Tahibacter amnicola: one gene and its partner. The protein of the gene in region 1 interacts with the protein of each later gene in a pairwise test. Links are inferred from orthologs where the notes say so. Each region holds a gene or a part of one and is shown on either strand. Other genes may lie near its edges.

Region 1 (7,603 bases):
GGGCAGGGCGTGCAGGTAATCGCGGCCGCGGCTCATCAGGTCGACGAACTGCTGCTCATCGCCGCTGCGCACGGCGGCCAGCAGCGTATGCACGGCCTCGTCCAGCGCTGTCAGGGCCGGCCCGTTGTGCGCATTGAGCGACTGGATCTCGAAGTACAGGTGTGGATTTTCCCGCGCCACACCCTCGGCGATCGCCAACTGTGCGCCGAACGTGGTGGACGAAACCGCGCGCAGGCGCTCGGGCGCCACGCCGCTGCCGGCGAGCGCCGCCGTGAAGGCGATATTGAGCGCGTGCGACAGACCCAGTACCAGCGCAATCATCTGGTCGTGTTCGTCCAGGTCCATCTCGACCGTCACCGCCGTGGTCGAGGCGAACAGGGCGCGGGCCGCTTCCAGGGCGTCGCGATTGCCAGTGTCGATCAGGATCACGTGCCGCCCCGCCAGGACATTCGCCGAAGGGCCGAACATCGGATGGATCGACGTGGTGCGGACACCCGCGGCCTGCAGGGCCTGCAGCGATTCGCGCAGGGGCGTCTTGATCGAACCGAGGTCGAACACGATGCCGGGCGGTCGATGCGATGCCAGTCCCGCCAGGATGCGCGCGGCGGGGCGCAGCGGTGTTGCCACGACGATCAGGTCGTGGTCGAGTGGGCCTGCATCCCACCGTTCACGCCGGGCGAAACCCTCGGGAGCACCGGTCGGATCGCCGATTTCCACCGCGAAGCCCTGTGCGTCCAGGAATCGCGCGAACCAGCCGCCCATGCGGCCATTGCCGCCGATCACCAGCGCGCGCCGGCCATTGCCCTGGGAAAGCGCACGCACGGTGTCCTGCTCCTGCCGGGTCAGCGACGCGCCGATCAGTAGTTCCATCAGCCCGGCCGCCAGCTCCGGATCGATGCCTGCCTCGCGGGCGTGGCCACGGACGTTGTCCAGCACTTCCTTCTCGCGCTTGAAGTCGCGCAGCGGCCGGCCGGTACCGCGCTTGCTGCGGCCGATCTCGGCAACAATACGCTGCCGTTCGGCGGCCAGGTACACCAGGTCCCGATCGATCTGATCAAGCTGGGCACGTAATTGCGGTATGTCCATCTGCCGTAGTCCATGAAGCGGTTCGGCCGAGCATAGCGGGGCTGGCCTTCGACGATTAGGGAATAAGGCCGCGACTGGTGCGCGCGTGGCTTCGCCGCCACAATAGTCCCCTTGCCTGAATATCGACCGCCTGGAGGGCGTATGGCTCAAGAAGTAAAGGTTCCGGACATCGGCAACTACAGCAATGTGCCGGTGATCGAGATCCTCGTGCAGCCCGGTGAGACGGTAAAGAAAGACCAGGGGCTGCTGACGCTGGAGTCGGACAAGGCGACGATGGAAGTCCCGGCGCCCTTCGCTGGCGTGGTCCGGGAGATCAAGGTCAAGCTGGGCGACGAGGTGTCCGAGGGTGTGGTGGTCGCGCTGATGGAAGCGGCGGGCGCAGACGCGCCGGCGGCCGCGAAGCCGTCGGCGCCGGCTGCTCCGGCCCCTGCAGCGGCACCTGCAGCGGCACCTGCAGCGGCACCTGCAGCGGCACCTGCAGCGGCACCTGCAGCGGCACCTGCAGCGGCACCTGCAGCGGCACCCGCGCCGGCCAAGGTGGCAGCACCGGTTGCCGCTCCGGCGGTGGCGGTTGGCGAGGCGAGCAAGCCCGGTATCGATGCCGAGATCGCCGGCCCACGCACGCCGCCGGTGGCGTTCGACGCGGATGCGGTGATGCCCGAGAAAGTCCCGCACGCCAGCCCGGCTGTGCGGCTGTTCGCGCGCGAGCTCGGGGTGGATCTCAAGCGCGTTTCCGGCGGCGGCCGCAAGGGCCGTATCACGCGCGAAGACGTGCAGAACTTCGTCAAGAAGGCGTTGGCCGGAGGCGGCCCGGCGCCGGCGGTGGTTTCCGGTGGCGGCGGCCTCAACCTGCTGCCCTGGCCCCAGGTGGATTTCTCCAAATTTGGCGACATCGAGCAGAAGCCGCTTTCGCGCATCAAGAAGATTTCCGGCGCGAACCTGGCGCGCAACTGGGCGATGATCCCCCACGTCACGCAGCACGACGATGCGGACATCACCGACCTTGAAGCCCTGCGCGTGGCGGTGAACAAGGAAAACGAAAAGAGCGGCATGAAACTCACCATGCTGGCCTTCCTGATCAAGGCCTGCGTGTCCGCGCTCAAGAAGTACCCGGAGTTCAACGCCTCACTCGATGCCAGCGGCGAGAACCTGATCCTCAAGAAATATTTCCACATCGGCTTCGCCGCCGACACGCCCAACGGGCTGGTCGTGCCGGTGCTGCGCGATGCCGACCGCAAGGGCGTGCTGGAGATCGCGCGCGAAACGGCCGAGCTCGCCGGCAAGGCCCGCGACGGCAAGCTGGGCCCGGCCGACATGTCCGGCGGCTGTTTCTCGATCTCGTCCCTGGGCGGTATTGGCGGAACGGCGTTCACGCCGATCGTCAACGCGCCGGAAGTGGCCATCCTGGGTGTATCCAAGTCGCAGACCAAACCGGTGTGGGACGGCAAGGCCTTCCAGCCGCGCCTGATCCTGCCCCTGTCGCTCAGCTATGACCACCGTGTCATCGATGGCGCGTCCGCGGCACGTTTCACCAGTTACCTAGGCCAGGTGCTCGCCGATATGCGGCGGACGCTGCTGTAACCGGTGGCGCGCCGCTTGCTTGCACGCGGTTCGGTCGGGCGGTGTCGCCGCCCACCTTCCGCGCTCCGCGACGGCGCGGCCGGTCCGTACCCTGGCAGGTCTCGCATCCCCTCGCCAGCGCAACGGTTTTGTCCTGATGTCCCCTGTAAGTGAGCAGATCTGTGTACCCCGAGTTTGAGGACATCCGGATTGTCGATCTGGACCTGAAGAAGACGACCTGGTCGCGCGTCCACGAGACGTTGCGCATCATGTTCCTCCGGCTCAATCGCGAACCGCCCGACAACGACTGGACGCGCCTGTTCTTCGAGGAACGTGAAACCCGGATCGTGTCGCGCCGCCGCGGACTGTGGATCGAAGACGGCTACATCAGCTTCGACACGCTGCCCGACGAAGTGGAGAAAGTCCATTTGCCGGACATCGCCAAGTCGATCGAATACGCCAATGCGCGCTACCGCGAATTGCTGGCGCAGAAGCGGCAGAAGCTGGCCGAGGCGCAGGCCGAGCAGCGCAGCGAGCACGATGAACTGCTGGCGCTGCGAGACCGGCTTCGCAGCGTTTTCGGGCCGGCGCCTGCGGCACCTGAGCCCCCGCCAACGCCGTCGCGCCCGGTTTTCGGACCGGGCTCTTATGTCGCCCCGTCGCCGGCTCCGGCCGCCGCGCCGGTGGCGGCAAATCCGATCAATGAATTCCAGGCACGGCGCGATGCCCTCAAGCAGCGCTTCCGCCATGCCCTGACCCCCAAGGACAAGGAGCAGAAAGGTGGCGACGACTGAAGTCAAAGTGCCGGACATCGGTGGAGTGACCGTTCCGGTGATCGAAATCCTCGTCAAAGCCGGGGATACGGTGAAAAAGGAACAGGGCCTGGTCACGCTCGAATCGGACAAGGCCACGATGGAAGTGCCGTCTTCTGCCGCAGGCGTGGTCAAGGAAATCCGCGTCAAGCTCGGCGACGAGGTCAGCGAAGGCGCTGTCGTCGTCGTGCTGGAAACCGAGGGCGCCGCGGCGTCCAAGCCGTCGCCCGCACCACCCGCAGCCGCGCCCGCTCAGGCGGCCGCAGCGACTCCGGCCAGCAGCACGCCGCCGGCGGTGGCGCCGAAGGTCACCGCGGCGCCGTCCAGTGGCCGAAAAGCCGACGTCGAATGCCAGGTGTGCGTGCTCGGTGCGGGCCCCGGCGGTTACACGGCCGCGTTCCGCGCCGCCGATCTGGGACAGAGCGTCGTCCTGATCGAGCGCTATGCCACGCTCGGCGGCGTCTGTCTCAATGTCGGCTGCATTCCTTCCAAGGCGCTGTTGCACGCGGCGCGTGTCATCGACGAGGCGCGCCAGTTTGCCAGTCACGGCATCACCTTCGGCGAACCGCAGGTGGATCTGGACAAGCTGCGCAGCCACAAGGAACAGGTCGTCGGCCAGCTCACCGGCGGTCTCGCCGGCATGGCCAAGCAGCGCAAGGTGACCGTCGTGCGCGGCACCGGCCGCTTCGTATCGCCCAACGAGATCGAAGTCGAAGGCGAAGACGGCAAGAAGCTCGTGCGCTTTGACAACGCCATCATTGCGGCCGGTTCGCAGGCGGTGAAGCTCCCGGGCTTTCCCTGGGACGATGCGCGCATGATGGATTCCACCGACGCCCTGGAGCTGGCCGAGATTCCCAAGAACCTCCTGGTGGTCGGCGGCGGCATCATCGGCCTGGAAATGGCCTGCGTGTACGACGCGCTCGGTTCCAGGGTGACGGTGGTGGAACTGCTCGACCAGCTCATGCCGGGCGCTGACCCGGATCTGGTGCGTCCGCTGCAGCAGCGGTTGTCCAAGCGCTATGCCGGCATTCACCTCAAGACCAAGGTGGCCCGTATCGAAGCCAGGCCCGAAGGCCTTCTCGCCACCTTCGAGGGCGAAAAGGCGCCGGAGCCGACGCTGTACGATCGCGTGCTGGTCGCCGTCGGCCGTTCGCCCAACGGCGGCAAGGTCGACGCGCAGAAAGCCGGCGTGCAGGTGACCGACCGCGGCTTTATTCCGGTCGACCGCCAGATGCGCACCAACGTGCCGCACATCTTCGCGATCGGCGATCTCGTCGGTAATCCGATGCTGGCACACAAGGCCACGCACGAAGCGCGCGTGGCCGCGGAAGTGGCGGCGGGGATGAAGAGCGAATTCGTCGCCCGCGTCATTCCCAGCGTGGCCTACACGGATCCGGAAGTGTCGTGGGTGGGCCTGACGGAAGCGGATGCAAAGAAGCAGGGCATCGCCTACGGCGTCGGCAAGTTCCCGCATGCCGCCTCGGGGCGCGCCATTGGTATCGGACGCACCGAAGGCTTCACCAAGCTGATCTTCGACGAGCACACCCATCGGGTGCTGGGTGCGGGCATCACCGCACCCAATGCCGGCGACCTGATTGCCGAAGTGGCCCTGGCCATCGAGATGGGCTGCGAAGCCGCGGATATCGGCCTGACCATCCACCCGCATCCGACCCTGAGTGAATCGGTCGGCATGGCGGCGGAAGTCTACGAAGGTACCGCGACGGATATCTACGTACCGAAGAAGAAGTAGTCCTGTTCCGGCGCGGGTGCTGCGCAGTGCGTAGCGCCCGCGTCGGATCACGCTTGCGCGCAGGCCCTCGCCACCACAGCTTGCAGGCGTTGCGCGACGGCCGTGCGGTCGTAGTGTTCCAGCACATAGCGACGCCCGCTCGATCCCATCGCCTGCCGCGCGTCCGTGTCCAGCGACAGTGCCTGGCGCATCGCGTCCACCAGGCCGTTGCGGGATGAATAGGTGATGCCGCCACCCGAGCGGGTCACATGGTCGGCAAGAACATCGCAACGGGCGTTGACGATGACGGGCGCTGTCTGCGCCATCGCCTCCAGCGTAACGATGGAAAAGCTCTCCAGCGCCGAGGGCATGACGAAGGCCGTCGCGCCGGCCATCAGTGCGGACTTGCTGTCGGCATCGACGAACCCCAGAAAACGGATATCCGGATGCGAGGGAAGGGGCATGCCCTCCGAGCCGGTCAGCCACAGTTGCACCGGTTCGCGCCGTTCCCGGCGCAGCGCCAGGAACGCGTCGATCAATTCACCGCAGCCCTTGGCCTCGTCGATACGTCCGCAGTAGAGGAAGTAGGACGTCTCGCCGCGTGCGTGCGGGTTGCGGGCGTCGGCGATCCGCGTGTCCACCGCCATGCCGACGACGTCACCCTCGTCGACCTGCCACAGCCGCCGCCCCAGCCGCCGCTCGGCGTCGGTCAGCCAGATCCGGTGCCCGCAGGCGCGCGCTGCCGCGGCGTAGACGGGCAGGTAGGCCGGCGGTTCGTCGTGCAGCGTGGGGATCAGCACCTGCTTGCGCGGGGGTACAACGGACAGGGAAAAATGCGTGGTCGGGTAAAGATAGGTACAAAAGAGCACGCAGGCGTAGCGCTCATGTTCCGCATCGAGCCAGTCGTACAGGCCGGGGCACCAGGGGCCCTGCGCACGGATGAACTCTTCCGCCAGCTGTGGCCGCCAGCCGAGGGGGCCTTCGGCGCCGGGTTGGCGCCGCGCGTAGTCCGCGAGCAGGCGTCGATGCAGGTCGTTGAACCAGGGCCCCCGCGGCCAGGCGGTCGGGAACCGGCGCAGGGTGATCCCGTCGTGCTGCGATTCTCCGGCCGGCAGTTCGTTGGCCCAGGTGCGGTAATCGCGCGCGCAGCTGGTGAGTACCTCCACCGCGTAGTGCGGGGCCAACAGTTCCGCATAATGCCAGGCCAATGCTTCCGAGCCGCCGACAACTTCGTCGTGCCAGCGCTGCACCACGATGGCGATGCGTTTCATGCCAGCTGCTCCAGCATCGATAGCAACCGGGCGGCCAGTACCGGACGACGGAACTGGCGGCGGAAACGGGTGCGGCCATGCCGGCGCAGCATGGCGTGCACGTCCTTGTCCTTGAACAGGCGCGCCAGTGACGCGGCGTAAAGACGCGGATCCGATTCCTGCCAGAGCAGTCCCGCATCGCCCAGCGTGTCGGGAATGGCGCTGGTGGCGCGCGCCACCACCGGCACGCCGAACGCCATCGCTTCCACCAGCGGCACGCAGAATCCCTCGTGCTCCGACATCATCAGCAGGGCGTCCGCCACCAGCCAGCAGGCTTTCAGGCGCGCATCGTCGATGTTGTCCAGGAAGTGCACGTGCGAGCTGATGCCCAGCGCTTGCGTGTGACTGAACAGGTGCCGCGTGTAGGCGGCGAGGCGACGATCCTGTTTGCCGACGATGAGCAGTCGCGCGTCGGCGTCATATTCGCGCCGGTAGCAGGCGAAGGCATCGAGCAGGGCGATGTGGCCCTTGTTCGGGGCAACGCGGCCCAGCATCAGGATATTCCGGCGGGCGTCGCCGTAGCGGTCGAGGAAATCGCCGTCGGCGGAGAGGTCCTGCAGCGCTTCGATCCGGTGAAAAGGGGCAGTACGGCCCCGCGATCGGCAGGCAGGCCGTGGGCGATGAGTTCGTCGCGGTTGTAAGCCGAGCACGCGAGGGCCAGTTCGAATCCCATCGTCGCCATGCGCGGCAGGCTGGCGCGTCCGGCGGCGCAGGTGCGGGCGTGGTCGCGCGACCAGCCGAAGAAGAATTCCGCCGGCGTGATGTTGTGGTAGCGCAGCACGCGCCGCGCGCGGCAGCGCGCCAGCATTTCCTCGATGCGCGGCCAGCCGATGGAGTAGTGGTAGATCACCAGGTCCCGCGGCGACAGCCAGCGGTCAAACCCATTCGGCGCATGCACGCTTTCGGCGATGCCGACAGCATGGTCGGCGTACAGGCGCACCTCGTGCCCCGCCGCGCGCAGCACCTGCGCCATTTCCAGTACGTCGGTGCCGACAGCGTCGAAGGCCGTCAGCGACGGGGCCAGCAGGGCGACCTTCATGATGTGCGACGACGCAGTTCGGCCTGCAGCACGAGCACGTGCTCGCGCAATTCACGAACCTGGGCCG
Region 2 (3,984 bases), 5.5 Mb from region 1 along the record:
TCATGATTTCGAACCTCCTGGTCATGGTGATCGTCGGTGGCTACGAGACCTTCGTCTCGCGGCTCCGCCTGGAAGGCCATCCGGACCAGCCCGAATGGCTGTCGCACGTGAATGCCGCCGTGCTGAAAGTCAAGCTGGCCACGGCCATCATCGGCATTTCCTCGATCCACCTGCTGGTGACCTTCATCAAGGCGGACACCCTGTCGGCCCATACCATCATGTGGCAGACCATCCTGCACATGACCTTCGTGGCCTCGGCCGTGGCGATTGCCCTGATCGACCGCATCATGTCGCCGCCGGCCGCGGCCAAGGCACGCGAACACTACTGAGTTCTGCCCGGCACGGTATCTCCTACCGTGCCGGAGCCGGATAAAATCGGCGGATGGACGTTTCCCATCTGATCGATCACCTCAATCCCGCCCAGCGCGAAGCCGTCAGTGCCGCAGCCGGCCATTACCTCGTGCTGGCCGGCGCCGGCTCGGGCAAGACGCGCGTGCTGATCCACCGCATCGCCTGGCTGCTCGAAGTCGAACGCGTATCGCCCTATTCGATTCTGGCCGTCACCTTCACCAACAAGGCGGCCGGCGAGATGCGCGGACGCTGCGAACAGCTGATCGCGCACGGCACGCGCGGCCTTTCCATCGGCACTTTCCACGGCATCGCCCATCGGCTCCTGCGCCGCCACTGGCGCGAGGCGCGCCTGCCGGAAACCTTCCAGATTCTCGATGCGGACGACCAGCAGCGCCTGGTCAAACGCATCATCCAGTCGCTGGACCTGGATGAATCCCGCTGGCCCGCGCGGCAGGCCACCTGGTTCATCAACAACAACAAGGACGAAGGCAAGCGTCCTGATGCGATCGAGCACGGTGACAATCCGGTCACCCGCACCCTGCTGGAGATCTACAGCACCTACGAGGCGCAGTGCCAGCGCGCCGGGCTGGTCGATTTCGCCGAGCTGCTGCTGCGCTCGCACGAGCTGTGGCTCAATGATGCCTCGCTGCTGGCGCACTACCAGGAACGCTGGCGACACCTCCTGATCGACGAGTTCCAGGACACCAACAGCCTGCAGTACGCCTGGGTGCGCGTGCTCGCCGGCCAGACGGCCAAGGTGTTCGTCGTCGGCGACGACGACCAGGCCATCTATGGCTGGCGCGGCGCCAAAGTGGAAAATGTGCAGCAATTCCTGCGCGACTACCCCAGCGCGAAGACGGTACGGCTGGAACAGAACTATCGCTCCACCGCGACCATTCTCAAGGCCGCCAACGCGATCATCGCCAACAATCCCAGCCGCCTGGGCAAGCAGCTGTGGACTTCGGGCGACAGCGGCAACGCGATCCAGCTCTATGCCGCCTACAACGAGCAGGACGAAGCGCGTTACGTGGTCGAACGCATCCGCGAATACATCGCCGGCGACGGCCGCGCAAGCGATGTGGCCATCCTGTACCGCTCCAACGCGCAGTCGCGCAATTTCGAAGAACAGTTCAACCAGCACCGCCTGCTGTACCGTGTCTATGGCGGCCAGCGCTTCTTCGACCGCGCCGAGATCAAGGACGCGCTCGCCTATCTGCGCCTGATTGCAAATCGGCACGACGACGCCGCGTTCGAGCGCAGCGTGAACACGCCGCCGCGCGGCATCGGCGAACGCAGCCTCGATCTCGTCCGCCAGACCGCACGGCGCCAGGGCGCATCGCTGTGGGAAGCGAGCGTGTCGGTGCTCGGTGGAACCGAGCTCACCGCGCGCAGCAAGAATGCGCTGCGCGCCTTCATCGACCTGATCCAGAGCCTGGCCAGCGAATGCCGCATTGCCTTTGCCCCGCCCGGCGGTGGTGACCTGCTCGCGGGCGCCGCACTGACCGGCGACGCCGACAGCGGCTTGACCCTGGCCGAGCAGATGGAACACACCATCATCAAGACCGGCCTTCGCGACTACTACGAAAAGGATTCCCGCGGCAGCGCCGAGGCACGGGTGGAGAACCTCGACGAGCTGGTCAACGTCGCCAGCCGCTTCCAGCTCACGCCCGATGACGAAGAAGCCGGCCTGGGTGAACTGGCGGCCTTCCTCTCGCATGCCGCGCTGGAGGCCGGTGAAGGCCAGGGAGAACCGGGCCAGGATTGCGTCCAGCTGATGACGCTCCATACCGCCAAGGGACTGGAGTTTCCCGTGGTCTTCCTGGTCGGCATGGAAGATGGCCTTTTCCCCAGCCAGAAATCACTGGACGAACCCGGCCGCCTGGAAGAGGAACGCCGCCTGGCCTACGTGGGCGTGACGCGCGCGCGCGAGCAGCTGACCCTCACCTATGCCGAATCGCGGCGCCTGCACGGTGTCGAGTCGTATGCGCGTCCGTCGCGCTTTCTCAATGAGATCCCGCCGGAGCTGCTGCATGAAGTGCGGCCGCGCGTGCAGTCACAGCGCCCGGCCTACACGGGACGCTTCCATGCTCGCATCGAGGAAGCCCCCAGCCTGAAGCTCGGCCAGCGCGTCGCCCACGCCAGTTTCGGCAGCGGCGTGGTGATCGACTACGAAGGCGCCGGAGATCACACCCGCGTGCAGGTCAATTTCGAAGGCGCAGGTACGAAGTGGCTAGTGCTGGCCTACGCCAACCTGCAGACCCTCTAGCGTCGGTCACGGCTCGCTTTCTGCCGGCGCCAGCTGGCCACCCGGCAGGATGCGCCGCGACGCGGGAACGAGTTCACGCAGATAGGCGGCGTAGTCGACCACGGTGGGCTCCTCGCTCTTGACCGCGTCCAGGGCGCGGGAAAGCGCGGACAAATCCGCATCGGCCTGTGCGGCCTTGCCGAACTCGCGCTCATAGTTCGCGGCAACAAAGAGGTACTCGAGCCGTCGCTGCGTATCGAGCATCCCCTGGGCCAGTTCCTGGCGGATCAGTCCGAGCGCCTGTCGTCGCAGCGTCGTGGCCCGGGTGTAGTCGCCGTCGCGCTCGTAGTGCACTGCCAGCACGCGCTGCAGCTGAATCTGCTTCTTTGCGTCCATCTCGCGCATGCCATAGATGCCTTCGAGCAGGGCCAGCTTCTGCGCCGGGCCCAGGTGCAATGCAGGATCGTAGACCTTGGCCAGGTGCACGCCCACACGCATCCGCTCGGATTCGGTGAGTGTTTCAAAATCGCCGATCAGCGCGGCAAACCCCGATTTCGCGCAGAACCAGATGCCCGTTTCGTCGATTTGCGGCCAGAACACCTGGTCGTACTTCGACGGCCACTGGTAGACATAGGAACCATAGCTGGCCGGCTCGGAGACCTCGCACGTCGCACCGGGGCGGATAGGATCCTCGACCGTGAGCGACGACCAGGTGGTGGCCATCGCCGGTACGCCGGCAACCATTGCCAGCATTGCCAGCAGCCTCGTCTTCCAACTCGCTTTCATCGTCTCACCGCAATGGTCGCGACAGGGCCCGGCTTCCCCGTCCAGGCGCAATCGGCGCCATTGTGGCGGCAAGCGTGGCCAGCGCTCAACCGGCACACCTTGCCGTACGAGCTGGACCACTTGCGTAGCAGGTGCTGCGCCATGTCGCTTCCACGCCAGCTGGCCCGTCTACGGAGCAAACCCCCTGGAACATCCCTCGTGAAAAAGAACAAGAACCTGACCCCGTTGCTGGCACTGTGCGCCTCGCTCGCCAGCCCACTGGCGCTGGCGCAAAGCTGGCCCGGTACGGCGCCGTGCGATACCACGCTGCAGGCCTGCATCAATGCGGCACCCAGCGGCGGCATCGTGCATGTGCGCACGAATGCCATCATTGACGAATCGCTCCACATCGACAAATCCCTCCACCTGATAGCGGTTGACGGTTATCGTCCGGTACTGGCGGCAGGCCGCACCATTGGCGTCGGCTACTACCAGCTCTCGTCCGGCCATATTGAGATCTCGGGCTTTACCCTGCTGGGCGGCAGCGTCCGCGCCTATGCGGGTGCCGATGCGACGGTGGTACTGCGGCGACTGGTGGTGCACACCGCGTCCGGCGTCGATCC

What was found. Proteins that work in one complex are often made in the same cells at the same time.
Region 2: the proteins of lpdA (region 1) and N4264_RS03275 interact in binary tests that used the Escherichia coli proteins (3 or more experiments, as listed by UniProt). The link is inferred for Tahibacter amnicola from one-to-one orthologs.

Annotation. Positions count from the first base shown.
Region 1 is NZ_CP104694.1:6,325,696-6,333,298, reverse strand. The notes cover bases 2,818-5,817. They hold lpdA (dihydrolipoyl dehydrogenase), read left to right. Parts: upstream 2,818-3,426; coding sequence 3,427-5,208; downstream 5,209-5,817. Other genes in these bases: N4264_RS25075 (glycosyltransferase family 4 protein), read right to left, coding at 5,256-5,817; N4264_RS25085 (hypothetical protein), read left to right, coding at 2,829-3,440. Also shown: N4264_RS25095 (bifunctional chorismate mutase/prephenate dehydrogenase), read right to left, coding at 1-1,086; N4264_RS25090 (dihydrolipoyllysine-residue acetyltransferase), read left to right, coding at 1,228-2,667; more of N4264_RS25075, read right to left, coding at 5,818-6,458; N4264_RS25070 (glycosyltransferase), read right to left, coding at 6,455-7,066; N4264_RS25955 (glycosyltransferase family protein), read right to left, coding at 6,991-7,536; N4264_RS25060 (hypothetical protein), read right to left, coding at 7,533-7,603. UniProt on the Escherichia coli protein: Lipoamide dehydrogenase is a component of the glycine cleavage system as well as of the alpha-ketoacid dehydrogenase complexes.
Region 2 is NZ_CP104694.1:793,383-797,366, reverse strand. What follows is about bases 1-2,999. They hold N4264_RS03275 (DNA helicase II), read left to right. Parts: upstream 1-382; coding sequence 383-2,617; downstream 2,618-2,999. Other genes in these bases: N4264_RS03270 (hypothetical protein), read right to left, coding at 2,624-2,999; N4264_RS03280 (YqhA family protein), read left to right, coding at 1-329. In the rest of the region: more of N4264_RS03270, read right to left, coding at 3,000-3,382; N4264_RS03265 (right-handed parallel beta-helix repeat-containing protein), read left to right, coding at 3,581-3,984. UniProt on the Escherichia coli protein: A helicase with DNA-dependent ATPase activity. Unwinds DNA duplexes with 3'-5' polarity. Translocates on single-stranded DNA with 3'-5' polarity. Initiates unwinding more efficiently from a nicked substrate than double-stranded DNA.